3 regions of the Nonomuraea sp. NPDC052634 genome follow, and region 2 is predicted to be linked to each of the others. Evidence: riboswitches for the same ligand, from Rfam matches in the RefSeq annotation. Region 2 holds a riboswitch; each other region holds the start of a gene.

Evidence for each region. A riboswitch is a leader RNA that binds a small molecule or an ion and turns the genes downstream of it on or off. The one in region 2 is predicted to bind cyclic di-AMP.
Region 1: another riboswitch for cyclic di-AMP. It lies ahead of AB0K67_RS12755 (hypothetical protein); the one in region 2 lies ahead of AB0K67_RS14245 (hypothetical protein).
Region 3: another riboswitch for cyclic di-AMP. It lies ahead of AB0K67_RS15070 (C40 family peptidase); the one in region 2 lies ahead of AB0K67_RS14245 (hypothetical protein).

Annotation. Positions count from the first base shown of each region.
Region 1 covers NZ_JBFATY010000002.1:16,053-19,475, reverse strand. Annotated here, with positions in the region: gene AB0K67_RS12760 (TIGR03620 family F420-dependent LLM class oxidoreductase) at 1-707, shown strand, start outside; gene AB0K67_RS12755 (hypothetical protein) at 862-1,818, opposite strand; cyclic di-AMP (ydaO/yuaA leader) riboswitch at 1,824-1,965, opposite strand; gene galT (galactose-1-phosphate uridylyltransferase) at 2,036-3,115, opposite strand; gene AB0K67_RS12745 (DeoR/GlpR family DNA-binding transcription regulator) at 3,112-3,423, opposite strand, start outside.
Region 2 covers NZ_JBFATY010000002.1:356,435-359,857, reverse strand. Annotated here, with positions in the region: gene AB0K67_RS14255 (MDR family MFS transporter) at 1-1,335, shown strand, start outside; gene AB0K67_RS14250 (DUF5302 domain-containing protein) at 1,372-1,584, shown strand; cyclic di-AMP (ydaO/yuaA leader) riboswitch at 1,753-1,894, shown strand; partial or broken gene AB0K67_RS14245 (hypothetical protein) at 2,148-2,564, shown strand; gene AB0K67_RS14240 (alpha/beta fold hydrolase) at 2,926-3,423, shown strand, end outside.
Region 3 covers NZ_JBFATY010000002.1:525,663-529,085, forward strand. Annotated here, with positions in the region: gene AB0K67_RS15065 (3-isopropylmalate dehydrogenase) at 1-810, opposite strand, end outside; cyclic di-AMP (ydaO/yuaA leader) riboswitch at 910-1,051, shown strand; gene AB0K67_RS15070 (C40 family peptidase) at 1,265-1,669, shown strand; gene serA (phosphoglycerate dehydrogenase) at 2,340-3,423, opposite strand, start outside.

The sequences.
Region 1 (3,423 bases), 340 kb from region 2:
ACTTGCTGATCGGTACCGGAATCGCCAACATCTGGGCGCGTCATCCCGCCACAATGCAGGGCGGCGCCGCGACGTTGGCCGAGGCCTACCCCGGACGGTTCGTCCTCGGAATAGGCGTCAGCCAACGGCTTCTGGTCGAAGCCGGCGGGCTGGACTACGGCCGTCCACTCAACGTCATGCGGGACTATCTCGACGAGATGGACCAGGCGATGACGCGCAACCCGCCGGCTGCGCCGTTCGTCCGGGTGTTGGCCGCCTTGCAGCCTCGCATGGTGCAACTGGCCCGCGACCGCACCGACGGCGTCCATTCGTATGCGGCCCCGGTCGAACACACCGCGCTCGTCCGCGAGGCCCTGGGGAGCGACAAGTTACTCATCCCCGAACAGGCGTTCGTCATCGAACCCGATCCTGAGCAAGCCCGTGCCATCGCGCGGCGGTACCGAGGCAAGACCAGCTCCGATTCGCCGTACGCGCGCAATTGGCTACGTCTCGGCTATGGCCACCAGGACATGGCCAACGGAGGAAGCGATCGGCTGGTCGACGCGCTGGTCGCGTGGGGCACCCCGGACGCCATCGCCGCGCGTGTTCAAGCGCAACTCGACGCCGGCGCCGACCACGTGCTTGTCCATCCCCTCGCAGATGACATGTCCACGGCCATCGAGCAACTCGAACACCTTGCGTCTGCATTGCCTCCTGGATGGGGGTGAGGCTGTCAGTTCAGGCGACCCAGGGCCCCATCGCGGACCCGGCACTCCGAACGCTCAACCGCATAGGGGCCGCCGGCGCAAACGCCGTCTCGATTCGTGGATGTACATCACCAGATGCGATATCCCCTGGTCATCCCCTGGTCATCCCCTGGTTTCAGTTCATCGAGATGTGCACGTGGTCGTAGTGGTTCTCGGTGATGCTGCCGCGGTCGGCCATGGCGCGCCAGCCGGTGCCGGAGTTGATGCGCTGCTTCCAGATCACATACTTCACGCCGAGCTTGTCCTTGTTCTGCAGCGCCCACTCGGCGATGCGGTCGCCGAGCGCGTTGTTGGCGGGCGTCGGCATGGTGCCGCCGGTGCTCATCATGAAGTCGCAGGCGCGGCCGAGCGGGTGCTCACCGCTGGAGCCCGCGCGGAAGCAGCCCACCGTGTACGGCAGCGAGAAGTTCTTTTCGATCTGGGCCTTCATCAGCCGCGTACGCGGGGTGATGTTGTCGGGGCCGCCGGGCAGCTCGGGCGCCCAGGTGCCGTTGGACCTGCGGCCCGTGGCGACCGGCACCAGGTCGCGCAGCTTCTTCTCGATGTCGCTGATGACGCCTTCGGCCTCGCGGCGCTGCTTCGCCACCTCGGCCGCGTCCTTCTTGATCTTGGCGGTCAGCGCGGCGGCCTCATCGCTGGCCTTCTTGCGCTCGTCGCGGGCCTTGGCGACGCTCGCCACCATGGCCTGCTGCTCGGCGGTGAGCTGTTCGAGCAGGGCCGCGGTGCCGGCGTCGCCCGGCATCATGAAGCCGGGCAGCGACGGGTCGATGTTCTGGTAGCGCAGGCGGGCGATCTCGGCGACCCGCTGCTCGGCGGCGGCCAGGGTCTGCTCGGCGGCGGCCAGCCTGGCCTGCGCGGCTCTGGCGGCCTCCTGTGCCTTGGCCAGCTCGACGCGCTTGAGGTTGTACTTCTCGATGAGCTTGTCGACCTTGCTGTTCAGCTGCTTGAGCTGAGCGCGGAGCTCGGACTCTTTCGGTTTCGGGGCGGCCGTCGCCGCGTGCGCCGGGAGGACGGCGATGGCGGCGGCGGCGATGAGACCGATGGCAAGTTTCGCGGGGGACGAAGCCGCCACGTATGAGTTCCTCTCCCTCTGCCGGCCGGGTTAGCTGACGGGTTCGGGCATGGGAGTCGCTCCCTACCGCCGTAGCGGATTCACCCCAAGGTGCGGTTGGGTCCCCGGCTCCCGGGCGACGCGCCCAGGATTAGGCGGGCATCAGCCGCGTTACGGCCGATGCATATGGGGATATTAGTGGTAGATCATGAGTCATGCGACCTTAAGTAGAAATCTATTAGTGATCGATCTGTGATCGGATCATGCGCGCCGCTTCCTCGGGCCGCACGTCGTTCACGAACGCCCCCATCGCCGACTCCGAGCCTGCCAGGTACTTGAGCTTGTTGGGCGCCCGCCGGATGGAGAACAGCTCCAGGTGCAGGTATGCCAGATCGCGCCCCGTACGCACCGGCGCCTGATGCCAGGCCGAGATGTACGGCATGACGACCCCGAACAGCCCGTCGAACGCCCGCAGCACCGAGGTGTAGAGCGGCGCGAACGCGGCGCGCTCGGCGTCCGTCAGCGCCGCCAGGTCCGGCACCTGCCGGTGCGGATAGATGTGCACCTCGAACGGCCAGCGCGCGGCGGCCGGCACGAAGGCCGTCCACAGCTCGTTCGAGGCGACCACCCGCGTGCCCTCGGCCCGCTCGGCGGCCAGCACGTCGGCGAACAGGTTCCCCGGCCCCTTGTAGCGCTCGGCGGCTCCGAGCTGCAGCTTCGTCCTGGGCGTGACGTACGGGTACGCGTAGATCTGGCCGTGCGGGTGCGCGATGGTGATGCCGATCTCCGCGCCCCGGTTCTCGAAGCAGAAGACCTGCTCGACGCCCTCGATGCCGGACAGCTCCGCCGTACGGTCGGCCCACGCCTCCATGACCAGCACCACCTGCTCGTCGGAGAGCGCGGAGAAGGAGGAGTCGTGGTCGGAGGTGAAGCACACGACCTCGCACCGCCCCACACCCGGACGGACCTCGCTCAGCCCGCCCACGGCCTCATAAGTCCCGAAATTTCCGGAGAAGGAGGGGAAGCGGTTCTCGAACACGACCACGTCGTAGTCGTACGAGGGGATCTCCGTCGCGCGCTCGTCCGACGACGGGCACAGCGGGCACTCGGCCGTGCCGCCGGTCGGCAGGAACGTCCGCGTCTGCCGGTGCCCCGCGATCGCGATCCACTCCTCGGTGAGCGGGTCGTAGCGCAGCTCCGAGGCCGGCGGCCGGGGGTCGAGCCGGCGGCGGTCGATCGCGCTCCTGTCGGCGTCGTCGCGCCGGTCGTAGTAGATCAGCTCCCGGCCGTCGGCGAGATGGGTGATGGTGCGCTTCACGACGAGCCCTCCGCGATGATCAGTTCGCCGGCCCGTTCAGCCAGCTCCGTACGTGCTTCCTCCGGCAGGCCCGCGTCGCTGACGACCACGTCGGCCTCGTCCAGCTCGGCGATCGTGCTGATGCCCACCGTGTTCCACTTCGTGTGGTCGGCCGGGACGACCAGCCGGCTCGCCGCCGCCACCAGCTCCCTGTCGGTCTCCGACTCCAGCAGGTTGGGCGTGGTGAACCCGGCCCGCACGCTCATGCCGTGCACGCCGAGGAAGAGCGTGTCGACGTGCAGGCGGCGGATCGCGGCCACCGCGACCGG
Region 2 (3,423 bases):
GGCGGCACGCTCTACACGTGGGCGGTGACCGCCTACCTGCTGACCTCCACGGTCACCGTGCCGCTGTACGGCAGGCTGTCGGACCAGCACGGCAGGAAGCCGCTGCTGCTGACCGGCATGGTGGTGTTCCTGATCGGTTCGGCGCTGTGCGGGGCCGCGCAGGACATGACGCAGCTCATCGTCTTCCGCGCGCTCCAGGGGCTCGGCGCGGGAGCGCTGATGCCGCTGTCCCTGGCGCTGGTGATGGAGATGTTCCCGCCCGCGTCCGGCGGCGCCCGCGTCCAGGGGGCCATCGGCGCCGTGATGGGGCTGACGTACCTGGCGGGGCCGTTCCTCGGCGGGATCTTCACCGACCAGGCGAGCTGGCGCTGGGCCTTCTACGTGAACGTGCCGATCGGCGTCGTGCTGGTGGCGATCATCGTGCTGCGGCTGCCGTACCGGCCGGGCACCGGCGGCGGCCGGCCCGACTACGCCGGCATCGCGGTCTTCACCCTGGCGGTCACCTCGCTGCTGCTGGGCCTGACCGAGAAGGGGCTGGACGGCCACACCTGGACCGACGCCGCGGTGGCCGGGCCGATCCTGCTGGCGCTCGCGCTGCTGGCCGTCTTCGTGGCGGTCGAGCGGCGGGCGGCGAGCCCCATCATGCCGCTGGAGCTGTTCGCCAACCGCTCGTACACGCTGGTCAACCTCACCTCGTTCGTCACGGCCTTCTCCATGTACGCGGGCGTCGTCTTCCTGCCCCGTTACTTCCAGGAGGCGCTAGGCGCCAGCGCCACCGCCTCGGGCCTGCGCATCTACCCGCTGACGCTGGGCATGGCCGCGGGCAGCGTGCTCATGGGCGCGCTGATGTCGAAGAGCGGCCGGTACAAGCCGTGGCTGCTGGTCTCGCCGTTCCTGCTGGCCGCGGGCGCGCTGCTGTGCCTCAACCTCTCCGTGGACAGCGCGGGCGTGGCGGTCGCCCTGTGGATGCTGCCTCTGGGGCTCGGCATGGGGCCGATGCTGTCCGGGCTGACGGTGGCCGCGCAGCAGTCGGTGGAGCCGCGGCACCTCGGTACCGCCTCGGCGAACCTGACCTTCTTCCGGCAGATCGGCGGCTCGGTGGCGCTGGCCATCGGCGGCACGCTGTATTCGGCGGAGTTCGCCGCGAGCGTACCCGTGGCGGGCGAGGCCGCCGCGCACGCCTCCGCCGCCGCACTGGTCGTGCCGTCACTCGGCGTGACGGGCGCGGTGATCGCACTGGTCGCGCTGGCCGCCCTGCCGGACCGGCGGCTCACCCGCCCGGGAGCGCCTGCCCGGCCGCAGGAGAGCGCGGTGGAGGCCGGTTTCGCGTCATGAACGGCACCATGCGAAGCTGTCAGTATCCCCAACACCATGGAGGTCCTCATGGCGGATACACCGGAGCCGGAAGTCAGCGAGACTCCCGAGGACGAGATGAAGCGCAAGTTCCGCGAGGCGCTCGAACGCAAGCGCAATCAGCAGGCGGGCTCAGGCGCGGGTGGCAGGGGCTTCGATCCATCGAAGATTCACGGGACGCACGGTCCGGCCGCCAGCAAGAGATCGTTCAGGCGTAAGAGCGGCGGCTGAGAAAGCGAAATCCCAAGGGGCACGGCATGCCGTGCCCCTTTCGCATTTCATTCCCGCCGAAGGTAGATCTTTTGTCCGATTCGTGGTGAAACGTTTGCGGGTGTCCGATCCCGTCGTTAGAGTGTTCGCCATTACCAGCCGGTGACCTAGTCCTTACCCAAGACGGACGACCGGCTGGCGCCGAATCCCGAACCTTTCGGGAACCGGGGAACCACCCTCCCCTTGGGGTGAATCCGGCCCCCGTGGCCGGTAGGGCAACTCCACCGCCCGAACCCGTCAGCTAACCCGGTAGGCGTGATGGAGAGGATTGCGTATCACATGTGTCACCAGCGTGTCGTACTCGCGGACCGCTTCGTGTTGACGGCCGCCTGCTGAGCGGCCCCCTTCCCCAGGCTCATCATTTGCGCCGCGCGTAGCGCGCGGGTGCTCTGCCCCGCTGCGCCCATTTCCCCCGAGAGCCCGGCGTAACTCCCCCTGTCCCCTCGTGAAGGGTTAGCTGCTTCATGTCTGCCCGTTTTGGCCTGCGTTCCCTCGCCTCGCTGACCGCCTGCTGCGCGGTCGGCATGACCATCGCCGGCACGGCGGCCCATGCCGACACCAAAGACGAAAAGATCCTGCTCAAGGGCTCGACCACGGCGTCCTACTTCTGGGACGACGGCTCCGGCCGGGCCGGTGACACGGGGCTGCCGGCCAGCGGCAAGCCCATGCAGAAGGGTCTTGCGGCCAGCCCGAGCTGGCCGCTGATGACCGAGGGATACGTGGTCTACAAGGGCAAGAAGGCGCCCTTCTTCGTCGGCGACCGTGGTCCCGGCGAGCCCTCCAATCGCGGCATCATGCTCGACCTCGACGCCAAGACGTTCGCCGAGCTGACCGGCGGCACGTTCAACCCGAACACGCTGCACGTCGACGGCATCGGCGGCCAGGGCCACATCAAGGTCGAGTACGTCATCACCAAGTGGGGCCCCGGCGTGGGCAAGAAGAACCACCCGGTGCCGTTCTCGACCGGCGCCTGGTCCAGGCGCGACAGGAACCCCGCGCCCCCGCCCGAACAGGACGAGCAGGACCAGCAGGCCGGCGGCCGCTCGGTACCCGCCGCGCGCTGACCCGGCGTCCACGCCGTCCGCTGACGCGCACGTCCCCGTCCCCGTGCGGCGTCGCGGATGTGCGCGATCGCCGCGCCGGCGTGCCTTCCCCCTCCGCGCGCCGGCGCGGCGATTCGCGGCAACGGATCTGGCGCGGGCCTGTCATGGCGGCTCGCCGGCGTGCTGCGCGCGTTTCGCGCGCTATTGGCGGACGAATGCCCGCTTTACGGACCGCAACCAGAATGACATTCTGATCGGCGTGACGACCCGTGTAGCCGCAAACGGCATTGAGATCGCCTATGACAGCTTCGGCTCACCCACAGGGCGGCCGCTCCTCCTGATCATGGGGCTCGGCGCCCAGCTCATCCAGTGGGACGAAGGGCTCTGCCGGCTCCTCGCGGAGCAGGGACACCACGTCGTACGGTTCGACAACCGCGACGTGGGCCTGTCCACGCACTTCCACGACGCGGGCGTGCCCCGGCCGGGGGAGCCCGCGCCGTACCGGCTGGAGGACATGGCCGACGACACCGCCGCGCTCATGGACGCCATCGGCTGGCCGTCCGCGCACGTCGTGGGCGCCTCGATGGGCGGCATGATCGCCCAGACGCTGGCGATCAGGCACCCCGAGCGGGTGCGGACGCTCACCTCGATCATGTCCACGCCGGGACCCGACGTCGCCCCGCCCACCCCCGAGGCGATCACGGCGCTGATCACCCCGCCGCCGAAGGACCGCGCCGGGGTGATCGACCAGTCGGTG
Region 3 (3,423 bases), 170 kb from region 2:
CGCGGCGCCGGTGGGGTTGATGTTGCCGCTGGCGGCCAGGCCGATGCCGCCCGCGATGGCGGCGCCGAGGTCGGTGATGATGTCGCCGAAGAGGTTGTCGGTGACCACCACGTCGAAGCGCTCGGGCTGGGTGACGAAGAACATCGAGGCGGCGTCGATGTGGGAGTAGTCGACGCTGACCTCGGGGTATTCGGCGGCCACGCGGTTGACCGTACGCTGCCACAGGTCGCCCGCGTAGGTGAGGACGTTCGTCTTGTGGACGAGCGTGAGCTTCTTGCGAGGGCGCGACTGCGCCTTGTCGAAGGCGTAGCGCACCACGCGCTCGACGCCGTAGGCGGTGTTGAGCGACTCCTGGGTGGCGATCTCGTGCGGGGTGCCGCGCCGCATGGCGCCGCCGGTGCCGGCGTAGAGGCCCTCGGTGCCCTCGCGGACGACGATCATGTCGATGTTCTCGGGCGGCGTGTCGGCCAGCGGGGTGCGCACGCCGGGGAACAGCTTGACCGGACGCAGGTTGACGTAGTGGTCGAACTCGAACCGCAGCCGAAGCAGCAGGTCGCGCTCCAGGATGCCGGGCGGCACGCTGGGGTCACCGACGGCGCCGAGCAGGATGGCGTCGTAGCCGCGCAGCTCCTGGAGCACCGAGTCGGGCAACGTCTCGCCGGTGCGGTGATAGCGTGCGGCGCCCAGGTCATAGTGGGTGGGCTCGATCTTCGTGCCCACCGCCTCCAGGACCTTGAGTCCTTCTGCGACGACCTCGGTGCCGATGCCGTCACCGGGGATGACAGCCAAGCGGATGTTACGCGACTCCATGGGCGGTACCTTACCGGCTCGTCTCGACTGACGAACACATCATCTCACTGTCCGGACGTCCGATTTTAGACGTATTGCGACCTTTTGACCGTTTCGTTAGAGTCCGTCAGGCCTAATCCACGCAGCAGCTGCGTGGAGCCGGGGACCCAACCTCCCCCAGGGGCGAATCGGCGCACGCCGTAGGGCTGCCTTCCAGGCCCGAGCCCGTCAGCTAACCCGGTCGGCCGCATGGAAGGACAGACCCCTGTCTCGCATCGCCATCGCCCTGGCAGGCGTCGCCGCCGGGCTCATCGCACTCCCCTCTCCGGCCTTCGCCGACCCCGGCGAGAGCCGCGACCCCGCCGGCCCGGACACGAGCCCGGCCGGCTCGATCACCCTCACCGGTCCTCAGGTCAAGCGCATCCTGGAGAAGCGCCGGCCTAGGCCCGCCTGGAAGGTCGCGCTCAAGTTCGCCATGCGCCAGCGCGGCACCCCGTACGTGTGGGGCGGCACCGGCAACGGCGGCTACGACTGCTCCGGGCTGATGCTCAGGGCGTACAGGAAGGCGGGGATCCACCTGCCGCGTACCGCCGCCGAGCAGTACCACGCGTTCTCAAGAAAGATCGGATGGAACCAGCTCAAGCCCGGTGACCTGGTCTTCTTCAGCGGCCTCGGTCACGTGGGCATGATCTCCAAGCCCGGATACATGGTGCACGCGCCACGTTCAGGCGACGTGGTGAAGGAGGAGAAGCTCTCCGAGTGGCGCCGTCAGGCGTTCGTCGGCGCGGTCAGACCGGATCCCAAGGGCGTCCGCCAGTGGGCCAAGGTGCTCGAACGGCGCAAGGAACCCGCACCGCCGATGCTCACCGCCACCCTCTGAACCTCACCCCTGCGACCACCGGACCACACCCATGAACTCCGGCCGCACTCCGGCGACGACCGGCCCCGTGCGACCAGCGCGGGGCCGCTCGTACTCACCTGCTCTGGGGGGCTCCGCCGTTGTCGCGCCGGTCCAGGGCCATCTGGACGGCCTCGGTGGCCTCGTCCTCGTGGTCCTCGGCACGGTTGTAGGCATACATCTCGTACATGTGACTCATCTCGCTTCGCGGACGCGTTCCTGAAAGAGAGGGGGAAGCCGGGCTCCGGTCGCGAGCCCGATCGGGCCTGATCTCGTGGTCCGGGTTGCGGACCGGGCGAAGGGACTTAACGGCCGACACATGCGCCGCTCACCGCGGCGGGTATGTCGACCTGCCCTAACAGGCCCCGCCGCGGCAGGTAATGAGTACGAGAACCTGGCGCATCACCGGCTACAGTACCCGAGGATGAAGCTTGGATGTCCTACTATCTCGCATCCTGAGACGGAAAAGGGCCGCCACCCGAAACGGGTGACGGCCCTTCGCAGGTCAAAGGGGTATTGACCCCAAGCCGGCCGGCCGAAAGGCGCGGCCCTCCGGATCAACCGGGGGCCCGCCCCGTCCGCCCGGCCGGGCTCAGGCTCAGTCCTCCGGATCAACCGGGGGCCCGGCCCATCCGCCCGGCCGGGCTCAGGCTCAGTCCTCCAGGTCGACCGAGCGGCCGCTCTCGGCGCCGATCTCGGCGCCGATCTGCTCGACCACGTCGGCCGGGATCGCCGAGTCGACGGTCAGCGCGATGAGCGCCTTGCCGCCCTTGACGTCGCGGGCCACCTGCATCGAGGCGATGTTGATGCCGTGCTCGCCGAGCAGCCGGCCGACCACGCCGACGATGCCGGGGCGGTCGGTGTAGGTGAAGAAGCACAGGTGGGCCGTCGGCTCGATCTCCATCTCGTAGCCGTTGACCTCGACGATCTTGGTGATCTGGCGCGGCCCGGACAGCGTGCCCGAGACCGAGACCGTGCGGCCGTCGGCCAGCACGCCGCGCACGGTGACGACGTTGCGCCAGTCGGGGCTCTCGGAGCTGGTGACCAGCTCGACGTTGATGCCGCGGTCCTTGGCCAGCAGCGGCGCGTTGACGTAGGTGACCTGCTCCTCCACCACGTCGGTGAAGACGCCCTTGAGCGCGGCCAGCTCGATCACCCGGACGTCCTGGGAGGCGATCTCGCCGCGCACCTCGACGTCGAGCTTGGTGGCCACCTCGCCGGCCAGCGCGGTGAAGACCCGGCCCAGCTTCTCGGCCAGCGGCAGGCCCGGCTTGACGTCCTCGGCGACCACGCCGCCCTGGACGTTGACCGCGTCGGGCACGAACTCGCCCGCCAGCGCCAGCTTCACGCTCCGCGCCACCTGGGTGCCGGCCTTCTCCTGGGCCTCGTGGGTGGAGGCGCCGAGGTGCGGCGTGACGACGACCTGGTCGAGCTCGAAGAGCGGGCTGTCGGTGCACGGCTCCTTGGCGAAGACGTCCAGACCGGCCCCCGCGACCCGGCCCTCCTTGATCGCCGCGTAGAGCGCACCCTCGTCGACGATGCCGCCGCGGGCCACGTTGATGATCCGCACGTTGGGCTTGACCTGGTGCAGCTCGCGGTCGCCGATGAGCCCGATGGTCTCCTTGGACTTGGGCAGGTGGACGGTGATGAAGTCAGCCTGCTTGAGCACCTCTTCGAGGCTGACGAGCCGGACGCCCATCTGCGCGGCGCGGGCCGGCGGGAGGTAGGGGTCGTAG